Regions from separate parts of the Caproiciproducens sp. NJN-50 genome, predicted to be linked through region 1. Evidence: a T-box and tRNA genes for the amino acid it is inferred to sense, from the RefSeq annotation. Region 1 holds a T-box; the other holds one or more tRNA genes.
The links. A T-box is a leader RNA that pairs with one kind of tRNA and senses whether it is charged. The one in region 1 lies ahead of pheS (phenylalanine--tRNA ligase subunit alpha), so its partner is inferred to be a tRNA-Phe.
Positions count from the first base shown of each region.

Region 1 (7,221 bases):
CAGGTGACGCTGCCGCCCGGATAATGGATCTCCGCTTTGCAGTCGAACTGAAAGTCAAGGTCCCCGGCTTCCATTCTGGGGCTCGCACAGCCGCTCAGCAGCAGGCACAGCGCCGCAGCCGCGGCAATCACAGACCGGCGCACCGGCATTCCCCCGTTCGGGCGGCGTACACGCTACCGCCCCAATTTCAAAAACAGCTCCGGCAGTTTCCCGATCAGATCGGTGGGCAGCATGGCGCTCTGCGACAGCGACTCCGCACATCGGTCCCCGGCAAGGCCGTGCAAATACACCGCCCCGGCCGCCGCGCTGAAGGGTTCGATCCCCTGCGCGGCAAAGGACGCGATCATCCCCGCCAGCACGTCGCCGCTTCCGCCCTTCGCCATGCCCGGATTCCCGGTCGTATTCCGGTACAGCCGGCCCTCCGGTGAGGCAACCAGCGTTCCGGCTCCCTTCAGGACCAGGATCACCCCGTATTCCCGTGAAAACGAGCGGGCGCATTCCTCCCGGTTTTCCTGGACCCCCCTCACCGTCGTCTTCAAAAGGCGGGCCATCTCGCCGGGATGCGGCGTCAGAATGAGCGGGGCGCGGGCTGTTTTCAGTTCATCTATATGCTCCGACACCAGATTTATGCCATCCGCGTCCAGGACAAGCGGAACCCGCGTTTCCCTGAGCAAAAGGGAAACGGCGCCGCGCGCAAACGGACTTTTTCCCAGTCCGCAGCCGGCAAGACACGCGCTCGCCCGCGAGAGCGCCGAACGGATCTCCTGCGGGGTCCGGTCCGCCATGCCGCCCTCCGAAGAAATTTCGAGCAGGGTAAATACCGCCTCCGGCGCAAGGGCGGCGACGATCGGATAAATCGTCCGCGGGAGAGCGGTCTCCACGATCCCCGCGCCGCAGCGGAGGGCCGAAAGCGTGCTCATGGCGGCGGCGCCCGCCATGCCATCGCTGCCGCAGACGCACAGAAGGCGGCCGTAATTCCCCTTGTTGCTTTCCGGATCACGGGGCCTGAGCATGTCCCGCAGGATTTTTTCCCCTTCAGGCAGTTCCTTCGGCAACGCCTGCTCCACCGGAAGCGCTTCCTCCCCCCATCCGACGACGGTCGCGGCGGCGGATGTTGCGGTGTGCGTCACACTGACGGAAAAACGTGTTTTCCCCGCAAGTTCCGCCGCTTTTCCGGAAAGGCGAAGCTCCGGCCCGCCGTTCGGCGCGCGCAGAAGCTCCGCCTCCCGCAGGCGGAAACCTCCAAGGCCCGTCCCGACCGCTTTGGAAAAGGCCTCTTTCGCGCAGAAACTGGCCGCTACGCTCTGCACGGGAAAGCCGCGCCGGGAAAGCTGTTCATATTCTGTTTTCCCCAAAATCCGGGCACAGAACAACGGGTTCCGCATGGATTTTTCAATTCTGGCGATCTCCACCAGATCAGTACCGACCAAAAGCATCCTTTGCCACCTGCCTTTGCAAAAACGGCCGGATCGAGTTCAGTATCTTTTCGTTCGGGCTGAAAACGATCAGCACGTTCCCCCTTTCGAAATGGTGTGCGCAGAGATACCACGCGTCCGTCCCTTTTTCCGTTTCGGACGAAAAGATCCGCGCGTCGAAGTTTTTCGAGCGAAGCTTCTGAGGGTCATATTTTCCCATTTTCTCCACCGTGCGGGCATCGACGGAAATCATCCGTCTTCGTTTCCGCTTGGCAATAATCCTGTCGATCGTGAGATCGCCGTTGGTCACACTGTACTCAAATTCCAGATTCCGCGAAGTAATCAGGAGATAAGCGCCGCAGCAGACGGCGGCAAGGACAAAAATCGCCAGAGACGGGAGAAAAAGTATGGAAAGAAAAACCACCAGCGCCCCAATCAGCACAATCCCCGTGAAAAACAGATAATCCCGCGGGCCTGATTTCTTTTTAACCAGCTGTTCAATAAAAATGTCCACGGATCTCCCCCTCCAGAGCATTTTTTTATATTTTAACACATGCTGGAATCGAATACAATTTTCAGCCTTGTTTTTTAAGCGCCGGTCCCGCCCGTTCCGCGGACAAATGGATATTTCCCTTGCATTTGGATATGATCCGTGTTATATTGTATTTTGTAAAAATCAAAAACGCAATGAAAAAGGAAGTAACCTTTCTTCATTCCGATCAGAGAAAATGCGTCATCGGCTGGAAGCGCATTTGCGGAATAGAGCGGCGAAGTTCCCTTTGGAGCGGTGCGGCTGAACCGAACGCAGTAGGCCGTGACGGGCGGCGCCGTTAAAGTCCTTTAAAGTTACAATTAGGGTGGTACCACGGAGCTTTCGCCTTCGTCCCTTGCGGGAGGAAGGCGTTTTTATTTTGCATTGAAGCAGAAAGGATGACCCATATGATGAAAGAGCAGCTGGAGAATCTCCGCAAAAAGGCGGAGGAGGAGCTCAAAGGGACGATGGACCGGCAGGGCCTTGAAACTCTCCGCATCAAATATCTGGGAAAAAAGGGCGAGCTGACCGCCATTCTGAAACAGATGCGCAGCCTGTCGGAACAGGAGAGGCCCATCATCGGGCAGTTCGCGAACGAACTGCGCGCCCTGCTCGAAAAGGAACTGACGGACCGGGCCGCCGAGCTTCACGAGGCGGAGACGGCCCTGAAGCTGAAAAGGGAAGAAATCGACGTCACCATGCCGGGAAAACGGCACGCCCTGGGCCACAGGCACCCGCTGAGCCTGGAACTCAACGAAATCAAGGAAATCTTTATCGGAATGGGATTCGACATCGTCAGCGGGCCGGAGGTCGAGTACGACTACTATAACTTTGAGGCTCTGAACATCCCGAAGGACCATCCCGCGCGCGACACGCAGGATACGTTTTATATCACCGACAACATTCTGCTCCGCACGCAGACCTCCCCCGTGCAGGTGCGGACCATGGAAACGCAGAAACCGCCGATCCGCGTGATTTCCCCCGGGCGCGTCTACCGCTCCGACGCCGTGGACGCCACCCACTCCCCGCTGTTCCATCAGATCGAGGGGCTTGTGGTCGACAGGGGGATCACGTTCGCGAATCTGAAAGGCACATTGGAAACCATTATCAAGCGCATGTACGGCGAGGACTCCGTCGTCCGGTTCCGCCCGCATCATTTCCCGTTCACGGAGCCTTCCGCGGAAGTCGACGTGCAGTGCTTCAACTGTCACGGCGAAGGCTGCCGCCTGTGCAAGGGCGAAGGCTGGATCGAAATTCTTGGCTGCGGCATGGTCCATCCGAAGGTGCTCTCGAACTGTGGCATCGATCCGGAGGAGTACAGCGGCTTCGCTTTCGGCATGGGGCTGGAACGCCTCGTCATGCGCAAATACAGCATCGACGACCTTCGTCTGTTCTACGAAAACGACGTGCGGTTTTTGAATCAGTTTTAAGGGGGAAGCAATATGGATTTGTCCAAGAAATGGCTCAAGGAATTCGTTGAGCTTGACGATATGCCGATCCGTTTCTTCACGGAGGCAATGACCATGAGCGGTTCCAAGGTGGAAAGCTGGAGGACGGAAGGCAGCGAAATCGAAAACGTGGTGGTCGGAAAAGTACTTTCCCTGGAGCGCCATCCGGATTCCGATCACATGTGGATCACCATGACCGATGTCGGCGGCGACGAACCGCTCCAGATCATCACCGGAGCGCAGAACCTGAAAGCCGGCGACCTCGTGCCTGTCGCGCTCCACAATTCCAGCCTTCCGGGCGGCAAGAAGATCAAAAAAGGGAAGCTGCGCGGCCTGGAGAGCAACGGGATGCTCTGCTCCCTTTCGGAGCTCGGCCTGACCAAACACGACTTTCCCTATGCGATCGAGGACGGGATCTTTGTTTTACAGGAAGACTGCCGCCCCGGCCAGCCGATCCGGGAAGCCGCCGGCCTGAACGACACGATCGTCGAGTTTGAGATCACCTCCAACCGGCCGGACTGCTTTTCCGTCATCGGTCTGGCCCGCGAAGCCGCCGCAACGTTCCACAAGCCCCTGAAACTCCATGTGCCCGTCGTCAAAGGCGGCCACGGCTCCGGGAAAGAACTGCTGAGCGTCTCGGTGGAAGCGCCCGACCTCTGCCCGATGTACTCCGCCCGCGTCGTGAAAAACGTAAGGGTGAAACCGTCCCCGCGCTGGATGCGCGAGCGCCTTCGCGCGATGGGCGTGCGCCCGATCAACAATATCGTCGACATCACGAACTATGTGATGCTGGAATACGGCCAGCCGATGCACTCGTTCGACTACCGGTTCATCGAGGGGCACAAAATCACGGTGCGCCGGGCAAGGGACGGCGAAGCGATCACCACGCTGGACAGCGCGCCGCACATGCTTCATTCCAACAACCTGGTCATCGCGGACGAAAGCCGCGCGGTCGCCATCGCCGGCGTCATGGGCGGCGAAAACAGTGAAATCGTGGACGGCACCACGACCATCGTGTTCGAATCCGCCTGCTTCAAGGGTTCTTCGGTCCGCACGACCGCGCGCGACCTCGGCATGCGCACGGACGCTTCCTCCCTGTACGAAAAAGGGCTGGACCCGAACAACTGCATCCCCGCGCTGGACCGGGCGTGCGAGCTTGTGGAACTGCTGGACGCGGGCGATGTGACCGACGGCATCATCGAAGACCGCCATTTTTCCGAGGAGCCCCGCAGAATCCGCCTGGAGCCGGACTGGATCAACCGTTTTCTCGACATCTCCCTTGACAAGGAAGAGATGAAGCGGATTCTAAGCAAGCTGGACTGCGGATTCGACGGCGACGAGATCCTGGTCCCCTCCTTCCGTCCCGACCTCGTTCATAAGGCGGATATTGCGGAGGAAATCGCCCGTTTTTACGGATACGACAAAATTGCTTCCACCTCGCTCAGCGGCGGGGCGCAGGGAAGATACACCGCACGGCAAAAATTTGAGCGGCTGGTCGGGGACACCATGCTGGCGCTCGGCGCGAGCGAGATCATGACCTACTCCTTCATCAGCCCGAAATATTACGATAAGATCCTGATGCCAAAGGATTCCCCGCTTCGCAATTCCGTCGTCATCTCGAATCCCCTCGGCGAGGACACCGGCATCATGCGCACCACCGCCCTGCCCTCCATGATGGACGTCCTCTCCCGAAACTACAATAACCGCAACGGCTCCGCCTGTCTTTACGAGCTGGCGACGGAGTATCTCCCGACCTCGGCGGACCGGCTGCCGGAAGAAAAGCTGAAGCTCATCTGCGGCATGTACGGCGACGGCGCCGATTTCTTCACCGCGAAAGGTATGGTGGAGGACCTTCTGGAAAAACTTAGTGTAACGGGCTGGGACATTGCCGCCTCATCGGACGAATTCAGCTACCATCCCGGCCGCTGCGCCGTATTATCCATCGGCGGCAGCCTGTTCGGCGTCATTGGGGAGCTTCATCCGAAAGCTGCGGAAAACTACGGCATGGACTGCAGGGTCATCAGCTTTACGCTTGACGTGGACACACTGTATCAATACGCCAAAATGGAAAAGATTTACCGCCCGCTTCCCAGGTTTCCCGCCGTCGAGAGGGACCTCGCCCTGATCTGCGACGACAGGATACCGGTCATGACTCTGGAGCGTGCGATCCGTTCCGGAATCGGTCCCCTGCTTGAGAAAATTGAGCTTTTCGACGTGTACCGCGGGGAACAGATTGAAAAAGGCAAAAAGAGCGCAGCATTCCGCGTCGTGCTCCGTTCCTCAAGCGGTACGCTGACGGAAGACCAGATTACGGCTGCGATGAAACGGGCCGTGAGAGAGCTTGAAAGCATCGGAGCCGTCCTTCGCTCTTAATTTGCATTTACTTCTTGCATTTCATTGCCCATTGTTGTATGATGAAAAATACTGGAGGTGTTTCTATGCTCGATAAAACGGTAACTTTTTCACTGGGAAGCGACCGGGAGGAAGGCATCAAGAAAATCCTCACAACTGTATACGACGCTCTGAAGGAAAAGGGCTACAATCCCATCAACCAGATTGTGGGATATATCCTTTCGGAGGACCCCACTTATATTACAACTCACAACAACGCGCGGAGCCTGATCCGCCGGATTGACCGGGATGAGCTGCTGCAGGTATTGGTAAAATCGTATCTGGGCGAATAATTCGGGTCCGAACGACATAAAAGAAGAGGAGGACGGCGAATGGCAGACAAACAAACAGACGGGGAACCGCAGTTTCCAACCTACAAGGGCAAACCACTGGTGCGCTGCGGCGATGTGATTTATTACGGAAGCATGAAAGACCGTTATGTCGTCAGGCTGGAAATTAAAAGCAAGAAAAAAGTAAAGGACATGGATGTGGCGGACCGGGTCAGCATTCAGCTGATGCTGACGGACCAGACCGTGCGCAATCGGAAACAAATCGTAAAAGCCAGTGAAAAAGACGGGCTTTACCGCGCGATGGATCTGGCGGATGTCTGGCTGAACAGGGCGTTGACTGAATAATTGCCCACAGAATAATTGATTAAAATCCGGGTTGAGTCCCATCCCGGGTATGAAAAAACCTCCGGCTGCAGAATGAACTGCATCCGGAGGTCCTTTTTATTTTTACGGCTTATTCCAAATTCAGTTTTTTGCTGAGCATCCAATTGGTGAAAAAGTAAAAGGCAACACCGAAAACCGCGGTGTAAAGGATCACGATCAGCAACGCAACCTCCGCGGGTTCGGCCGGGAACAGGCCCAGCGAGTAATGAAACGACTCGAAATAGATTTGAATCCGCGGGCCAAATCCTTTGAACAGCAGGGAGGAAATGATTTGCTCGACGATGCCAAAGCCGAGGAACGTGCCCACGCCCGCCAGCAGCTTGTGGCGTCCGGCCAGATTGCCCACTACAATCGACGCATAAATCTCCAGAATGCTGGACAGAAAAGCGACTACGATCAGGACGATGATCTCTATGGCAATCAGATGTGCGGATAATCCGTATTGCCGGTATAATTCTCCCAATTCCGCGCATCCGCGGCTGAACTGCGTCAGGGTCTGTTCGTCCGCCACCATAATGAAGACGGAGATGACCGAAACCAGAATGCTCAGCGCGGACCACAGCAGCGTGATGATCATTTTCGCGTCGATATGGCTGTGCGTTTTCACCGGCAGGGTAAAGGACAGATAGCCCTCGTCGCCCAGCAGGTTTTTATTAAAGCGCTGGACGGTCACCACCAGCGTGATGACGAATGCCGCGACAATCAGCATCACATAAACGCTCATCGAAACCATGCGCGGGATGTCAAAGTTCTGTACGTCG
Region 1 is NZ_CP035283.1:1,997,491-2,004,711, forward strand. Features, by position in the region: gene EQM14_RS09610 (hypothetical protein) at 1-143, opposite strand, end outside; gene EQM14_RS09615 (NAD(P)H-hydrate dehydratase) at 174-1,436, opposite strand; gene EQM14_RS09620 (hypothetical protein) at 1,417-1,929, opposite strand; T-box leader at 2,094-2,306, shown strand; gene pheS (phenylalanine--tRNA ligase subunit alpha) at 2,358-3,377, shown strand; gene pheT (phenylalanine--tRNA ligase subunit beta) at 3,390-5,768, shown strand; gene EQM14_RS09635 (IreB family regulatory phosphoprotein) at 5,834-6,079, shown strand; gene EQM14_RS09640 (hypothetical protein) at 6,119-6,421, shown strand; gene EQM14_RS09645 (hypothetical protein) at 6,531-7,221, opposite strand, start outside.

Region 2 (7,221 bases), 470 kb from region 1:
GAAGGCTTTTGACCTGGTGCGCGACAGCGCCGTGGTTGCGGAAGAAAGGGAATAACCGGAAAGAGACAGCCGGCGCAGCAAAAAGATGCCGGAGAGCGGAATAAATCATCTGATTCCGCCAATGCTCTATTATTGCCGGCCACTGGAGGGATTGAGAAATGAGCAGTTTAGTGCCCTATGTAATTGAACAAACGAATCGCGGAGAGCGCTCGTACGATATTTTTTCCCGTCTGCTGAACGACAGGATCGTCATGCTGACGGACGAAGTGAATGATGCGACCTCCAGCTTGGTAGTCGCCCAGTTGCTTTATTTGGAGGGCCAGGACCCGGCCAAGGATATCAGCCTTTATATCAACAGTCCGGGGGGGTCCGTTACTGCCGGCCTTGCGATCTACGACACCATGCAGTATGTAAAATGCGACGTATCCACCATCTGTATGGGGATGGCCGCCAGCATGGGAGCGTTTCTGCTCACGGCGGGCGCGAAAGGGAAGCGCTATGCGCTGCCCAACAGCGACATCATGATTCATCAGCCGAGCGGCGGCACGCAGGGTCAGGCAACGGATATTAAAATTCAGGCGGATCACATGCTGCACATCAAGAAAAAGTTGAATGAAATTCTGTCGGAACGCACCGGGCAGCCACTCGAGGTCATTATGAAGGATACCGAACGCGATAATTTTATGACTGCGGAGGAAGCGGTTCGGTATGGATTGATTGACAAGGTGATACAAGGTCATCAAGACTCGATGAAATAGGGTGATAAAATGCCTAACAACGACGACAATAAGGGAAGGGAAATTTGCTGTTCCTTTTGCGGAAAGCCGCAGAGTGAGGCGCGCCGCCTGATTGCGGGGCCTGGTGTTTTCATCTGTGACGAATGTATCGAGCTTTGCACCTCCATCCTGAACGATGAGAAAAATCTGTCCACAAGAAAGGAAAGCTATAACGAGTCGGCTGCGGAACTGCCCAAACCGCAGGAAATCAAAAAGCAGCTCGACGAGTATGTCATTGGGCAGGAAGACGCTAAAATAGCCCTTTCGGTTGCTGTTTATAATCACTATAAAAGAATTTATTACGGCCGTGACAAGGACGATGTTGAACTGACGAAAAGCAACGTCCTTCTGCTGGGGCCGACGGGCGTCGGCAAAACCCTTCTGGCTCAGACGCTCGCCAAAATACTAGACGTTCCGTTTGCAATCGCCGACGCGACAACCCTGACGGAAGCCGGGTATGTCGGGGAAGACGTTGAAAATATCCTTCTGCGCCTGATTCAGGCGGCGGACTTTGATATTGAGAAGGCGGAGCGCGGGATTATTTATATCGACGAGATCGATAAAATCGCTAGAAAATCCGAAAACCCGTCCATTACGAGGGATGTCAGCGGCGAGGGCGTGCAACAGGCTCTGCTGAAGATATTGGAAGGAACCGTTTCCAATGTTCCCCCTCAGGGTGGAAGAAAACATCCTCAGCAGGAATTCTTGCAAATTGACACAACCAATATCCTTTTCATCTGCGGCGGCGCATTTGACGGCCTGAACAAGATCATTGAACGCCGTTCGGCCTTTTCTTCCATCGGATTCGGCGCCCAGGTGCGCAGCAAGTCGGAACTGGATTCCACTTCCTGGATGAAGGATGTCATACCGCACGATCTGGTCAAATTCGGCTTGATTCCCGAACTGGTGGGAAGGCTGCCCGTGATTGCAGCGCTGGACGGCCTTGATGAAGAGGCTTTGGTCCGTATTTTAACCGAACCGAAAAACAGCCTGGTAAACCAATACAAAAAGCTGTTTCAGCTTGACAAGGTTGAACTGGAGTTTCAGCCGGAAGCACTCAGAGCGATTGCAAAGAAAACCCTGGAACGCCGGACGGGCGCCAGAGGGCTTCGGTCGATTTTGGAGAACATGCTGACGGACTTAATGTATCATGTTCCGTCCGATTATACGGTAGAGAAAGTCGTCATCACTCAAGACGCGGTGGAGAATGGGGCAAAACCGGAAATCACTTATAATCCGGATCGAAAGCCGGTTGCGCTCAAAATCACGTCTCCCAGCAAAAGAGGGAGGAAGGACACCGCTTCCTGAGGGAACCAATGCCTGTTGCAGCGCGGCAATCAGATCGCCCTGCAACAGCTTTTTTTTCAAGGAGCTTACTATGAGTATGATAGAAACTGACATACAACACGAATCCGCCGCTATTCCGGCTCTTGCACTGAGAGGGCTCGTTATCTTTCCGGGCATGCTGCTTCAGTTTGACGTCGGCCGCCGAAAATCCATTCTTGCGCTGGAAAAAGCGATGGAGGAAAATCAATTGATTTTCCTTGTTGCTCAAAAAGATCTTTCCGAAAACGACCCGTCTGCGGAACAGATTTTTTCCATGGGGGTCGTTGCAAAAATCAAGCAGGTGATCCGGCGCAACGACGACGGAGTCCGTCTGTTTGCAGAGGGGCTTTACCGTGCGAATGCGACGTCCTATGAATCGGAGAACCCTTTCCTGCTGGTTCATTTGCAGCGGGTTGAGACTCTGCCGTCCCGGTCGACCAGGAGATCAGAGGCGCTGATTCGTTATACGCAAAACCTTTTTGAGCAGTTTATTCAGAACTACACTCACATTCCGCCGGATATTGTAATCGGCGTTGTGCAGAAAAAAGACTGCGGGGAACTGGCGGATTATATCGCGTCCAATATCATGTTTGATTTTGAGGAAAAACAGACAATCCTGGAGGAACTGCATCCGCTCCGCAGGCTGGAAAAGCTCGCGGCAATTCTGAAAAAGGAAACGCAGGTTCTTTCCATTGAGACCCAGATCAGCGAAAAGGCAAAAGAACAGATCGACCGCAACCAGAGGGAGTACTTCCTGCGCGAGCAGATGAAGGCGATCTCCTACGAGCTCGGAGAAGACGACAATCCCCAGCAGGAAGCGGACGAATTGCGCGAGAGGATCGAAAAACTCGGCCTGCCGAAAGCGCAGCATGAAAAGCTGATGAAGGAATGCGACCGTTTGTCCAAAATGCCGGATGGTTCCCATGAGGGAAGCGTGATCGTCAGTTACCTGGAAACCTGCCTGGAGCTGCCGTGGAATGTTTCCAGCAAAGAGCATATCGATTTGAGAAAAGCCCGCAGGATCCTTGACAGGGAGCATTACGGCCTGGAAAAAGTAAAGGAACGCATTCTGGAAGTACTGGCCGTGAAAAAACTCTCGCCTGATATCCGTGGGCAGATCGTCTGCCTGGTCGGCCCTCCGGGGGTCGGCAAGACGTCGATCGCCCATTCGATCGCGGAGGCGACCGGCCGCAAATACGTTCGCGTATCACTTGGCGGCGTCCGCGACGAATCAGATATCGTGGGGCACCGGCGCACCTATATCGGCTCCATGCCGGGGCGGATCATCAATGCCATGAAGCAGGCGGGAACCAACAACCCGCTGATTCTGCTCGATGAGATCGATAAGATGGGCAACAATTTTCGCGGCGATCCCTCTTCCGCCCTTCTTGAAGTTTTGGATTCCGAACAGAACAACGCTTTCTACGACCATTATATCGATATGCCGTTCGACCTGAGCAATGTGCTGTTCATTACGACCGCAAACGACGCAAGCGCGATTCCGGAGCCCCTGTATGACAGAATGGATGTCATTACGCTGGGGAGTTACACGCATCTGGAAAAATACAATATTGCTGTGAAGCATCTGATTCCCAAGCAGCTGAAAAAGCATGGAATCGCCTCCGCACAGCTGAGGATTACGCCTGAGGCCGTTCATAAACTGATCGACGGCTACACAAGGGAGGCCGGCGTCAGGACTCTGGAGCGCAATATTGCTTCACTGTGCAGAAAATGCGCAAAATATTTTGTGGAGGACCGTAAAAAAAGGATTACGATCAGCCCCAAAAAAATCGAGGAGCTTCTTGGACCGGAAAAATTCAAGGAGGACAGCCGAAGCCAGCAGGATATGGTCGGACTGGTCAACGGACTGGCCTGGACCAGCGTAGGCGGGACTCTTCTGCCGATTGAGGTCGCCGTGATGGACGGGACCGGAAAACTTGAGCTGACCGGCTCGCTTGGCGACGTGATGAAGGAATCCGCGCGCACCGCGATCAGCTGCATCCGCACAAGGGCCAGGGGCCTTGGGATCAGCCACGATTTTTACACGAAGTATGATATTCATATTCACGCTCCGGAAGGCGCGATTCCAAAGGACGGACCGTCCGCGGGTACGGCGATGGCTACGGCTATTACGTCGGCGCTCTGCAAGATTCCCGTCCGGCATGATGTTGCCATGACGGGTGAAATCACCCTGCTTGGCCGCGTGCTGCCAATCGGCGGACTGAAGGAAAAGACGATGGCGGCTTACCGCTCCGGAGTCAAAACCGTTATCATCCCTTCCGACAATGTCGCGGACCTCGAAGAAATCGATACCACAGTGAAAAATTCCATCCAGTTCAAGCCGGTTGATCAAATCGATCAGGTTTTGAAAATTGCGCTGACAAAAATGCCGACGCCTCAGGAAGCGTCGGACGCTTCTGAGCCGATGGCGCTCCCGGCCGCAAATAAAATTGACCGCATTTCTTCCGGCACAGCCTCAATTCCGCAGTGACGGTGCCGGAATATGGGGATTGAAACGGCTTTTTTCGAACTTTCGGCCGGCCGCTCGGATCAGCTTCCAGCTTCAACCCTGCCGGAAATTGCTTTTTCCGGCAGATCGAACGCAGGAAAGTCGTCGCTGATCAACCGTCTGCTTCTGCGCAAGTCTCTGGCCAGGACCAGTTCGGCCCCGGGGAAGACCGCAACCGTCAACTTTTACAACCTTGGCTTTTGCCGGTTTGTCGACCTGCCGGGGTATGGGTATGCGAAAGTGTCAAAATCGGAAAAACTTCGATGGGCGGAACTGGCGCAAGGCTATTTCCGCCAGCGGCGCGATATCCGTCTTGTCGTGCAGCTGATGGATCTGCGCCATGCCCCGACCCCGGACGACCTTCAAATGGTAAGTTTTCTGAGCGACGGAAAAGTCCCATTTCTGATTGCGGCAACCAAATGCGACAAACTCAATAAAACGGAGCGCTCTTCTCAGGAGGCAGTGTATTGCGAAAAATTTGGATCGTGTCCGGGGATTCCGATTGTCCCGTGCTCCGCCAAGTCGGGGGAAGGCGTTGGCGTGATTCGCGAAAGAATTCTCTCAGCGTGCAGCTTTGCGGAGAAATAGTTCTTCTATTTGACTTTTCTGCTTTGTAATGATATTCTGTTAAAGTTGGGAGAGTGGTTGCATTGAACTCGAGACTGAAAGACGACAGCGTGGATTTTTTGTTCAGCGCGGTTTTATCTTTAAAAACTCCGGAAGAATGCTATGCTTTTTTTGAAGATCTCTGCACGGTTTCAGAAATCAAGGCGATGTCCCAGAGGCTTTTGGTGGCTCACATGTTGAGCAATAAAAAGGTCTACAGCGATATTGTGGCGACGACCGGCGCCTCCACGGCCACGATTAGCCGTGTCAACCGGTCCCTTCACTATGGATGTGACGGGTACGAGCTCATTTTCCAGAGGCTGGAAGAGGGACAAAAGAATAAATAGATTGAAGCTTTCTTCTGCGGGGCGGTTCGGTGTTTTGCTGGATTCCTTTTAACGCGGCCTGTTGTACTTTTTGTTGGAGCAGGCCGTTCTGCGTTTCGCCGGTGCGCACGCGGAAGAAAGTTTTCTGCCGCCGAAAATTATTACCGGGCCGGCACAATGCTCTGGACCGGAAAGAAAAGAAGATTATGGTAAAAAACCTGAAAAAAGTAGTTTTTCGTGTTGACAAGCGCGGTTAAATATAGTATTATATAACACGTCGCTGATAAATGGGTGAGAACAGTTGACGGGAGCATAGCTCAGCTGGTTAGAGCACCTGCCTTACAAGCAGGGGGTCATAGGTTCGAGTCCTATTGTTCCCACCATTTAGTTGGCTCGGTAGTTCAGCTGGTTAGAACGCTAGCCTGTCACGCTAGAGGTCGTCGGTTCGATCCCGATCCGAGTCGCCATAGTATGCCTCTGTAGCTCAGTCGGTAGAGCAGGGGACTGAAAATCCCCGTGTCGGTGGTTCGATTCCGCCCGGAGGCACCAAAATGCGAACGTAGCTCATCTGGTAGAGCGCCACCTTGCCAAGGTGGAGGTAGCGAGTTCGAGCCTCGTCGTTCGCTCCAGATTGGCGTCATAGCCAAGTGGTAAGGCAAGGGTCTGCAAAACCCTCATCCCCGGTCCGAATCCGGGTGACGCCTCCAAAATGAAAAATTGATTCCATTAAAAGTAACCCGGGCTTTTGTCCGGGTTACTTTTTTGCCTGGCTCCCATTGATATTTAAAAACGCATGTTCTATACTAATTGAAAGCGGCCTGTGCGGAGTCTTCGGTTTTGATGAAAAATGGTAAACGAAGCGTTTATTAGGAAAGGATCTGTTTGAAAGTGGCGAAATTTTGTGTTTCAACAGATTCGGGCTGTGATTTACCCGGAGAATATTGCGAAAAGCGGAACATTTATTTCTATCGAATGAAATACACGGTTGGCGGGGTCGAATATGCGGACCGGATGCACCTCGGAGACTGCCGGGCGTTTTACGATAAAATGCGCGGGGGAGCGGTGCCGCGCACCAGTCAGATGACGCCCGTTGAATTCGAAAATTTCTGGTCGGAGCTTTATCAGAAATATGGGCTGCCGATTCTTCATATTGCGCTGGGAAGCGGAATTTCCGGGACCTACGACAATGCGATGATCGCCAAAACGTTGTTTTTGGGAAAATATCCCGATGCGAAATTATTTGTCATCGATTCAACGCTGGCCTCCATTGGTTACGGAATGCTCTGTATCTGGGCTGCGGACTTGCGTGACGGGGGGAAATCTCCTGAGGAGTGTGAAAAAGCTCTCAATGAGGGAAAGGTGTATATCAATACATATTACACGACCGATGATCTGAAATATTTATATCGCAGCGGGCGGGTAAGCAGGACCGGCGAAATGATCGCTACCGCCCTAAATATCAACCCCATTCTGAATCTTGACAGGGAAGGGCATTTGATCGTCCGTGAAAAAATACGAGGACGGAATCACGCGCTCGGACGTATCGGCGATATTTTAGGGCAGTTGGTTACAAGCCCCGAGAGACAAACGGTGTATATTTGTCATTCGGACTGCAAGAAAGAGGAAGTGCAGTTTTTTTCCCAGGAGATGATCAGCCGCTTTGGCTTTCGGAACTCCT
Region 2 is NZ_CP035283.1:1,528,414-1,535,634, forward strand. Features, by position in the region: gene tig (trigger factor) at 1-55, shown strand, start outside; gene clpP (ATP-dependent Clp endopeptidase proteolytic subunit ClpP) at 159-758, shown strand; gene clpX (ATP-dependent Clp protease ATP-binding subunit ClpX) at 768-2,084, shown strand; gene lon (endopeptidase La) at 2,161-4,593, shown strand; gene yihA (ribosome biogenesis GTP-binding protein YihA/YsxC) at 4,606-5,199, shown strand; gene EQM14_RS07360 (YerC/YecD family TrpR-related protein) at 5,262-5,564, shown strand; tRNA gene EQM14_RS07365 (tRNA-Val) at 5,850-5,926, shown strand; tRNA gene EQM14_RS07370 (tRNA-Asp) at 5,934-6,010, shown strand; tRNA gene EQM14_RS07375 (tRNA-Phe) at 6,017-6,092, shown strand; tRNA gene EQM14_RS07380 (tRNA-Gly) at 6,097-6,172, shown strand; tRNA gene EQM14_RS07385 (tRNA-Cys) at 6,177-6,250, shown strand; gene EQM14_RS07390 (DegV family protein) at 6,432-7,221, shown strand, end outside.
Region 2: it encodes a tRNA-Phe, which carries the amino acid that the T-box ahead of pheS (phenylalanine--tRNA ligase subunit alpha) is inferred to sense. The anticodon was not compared.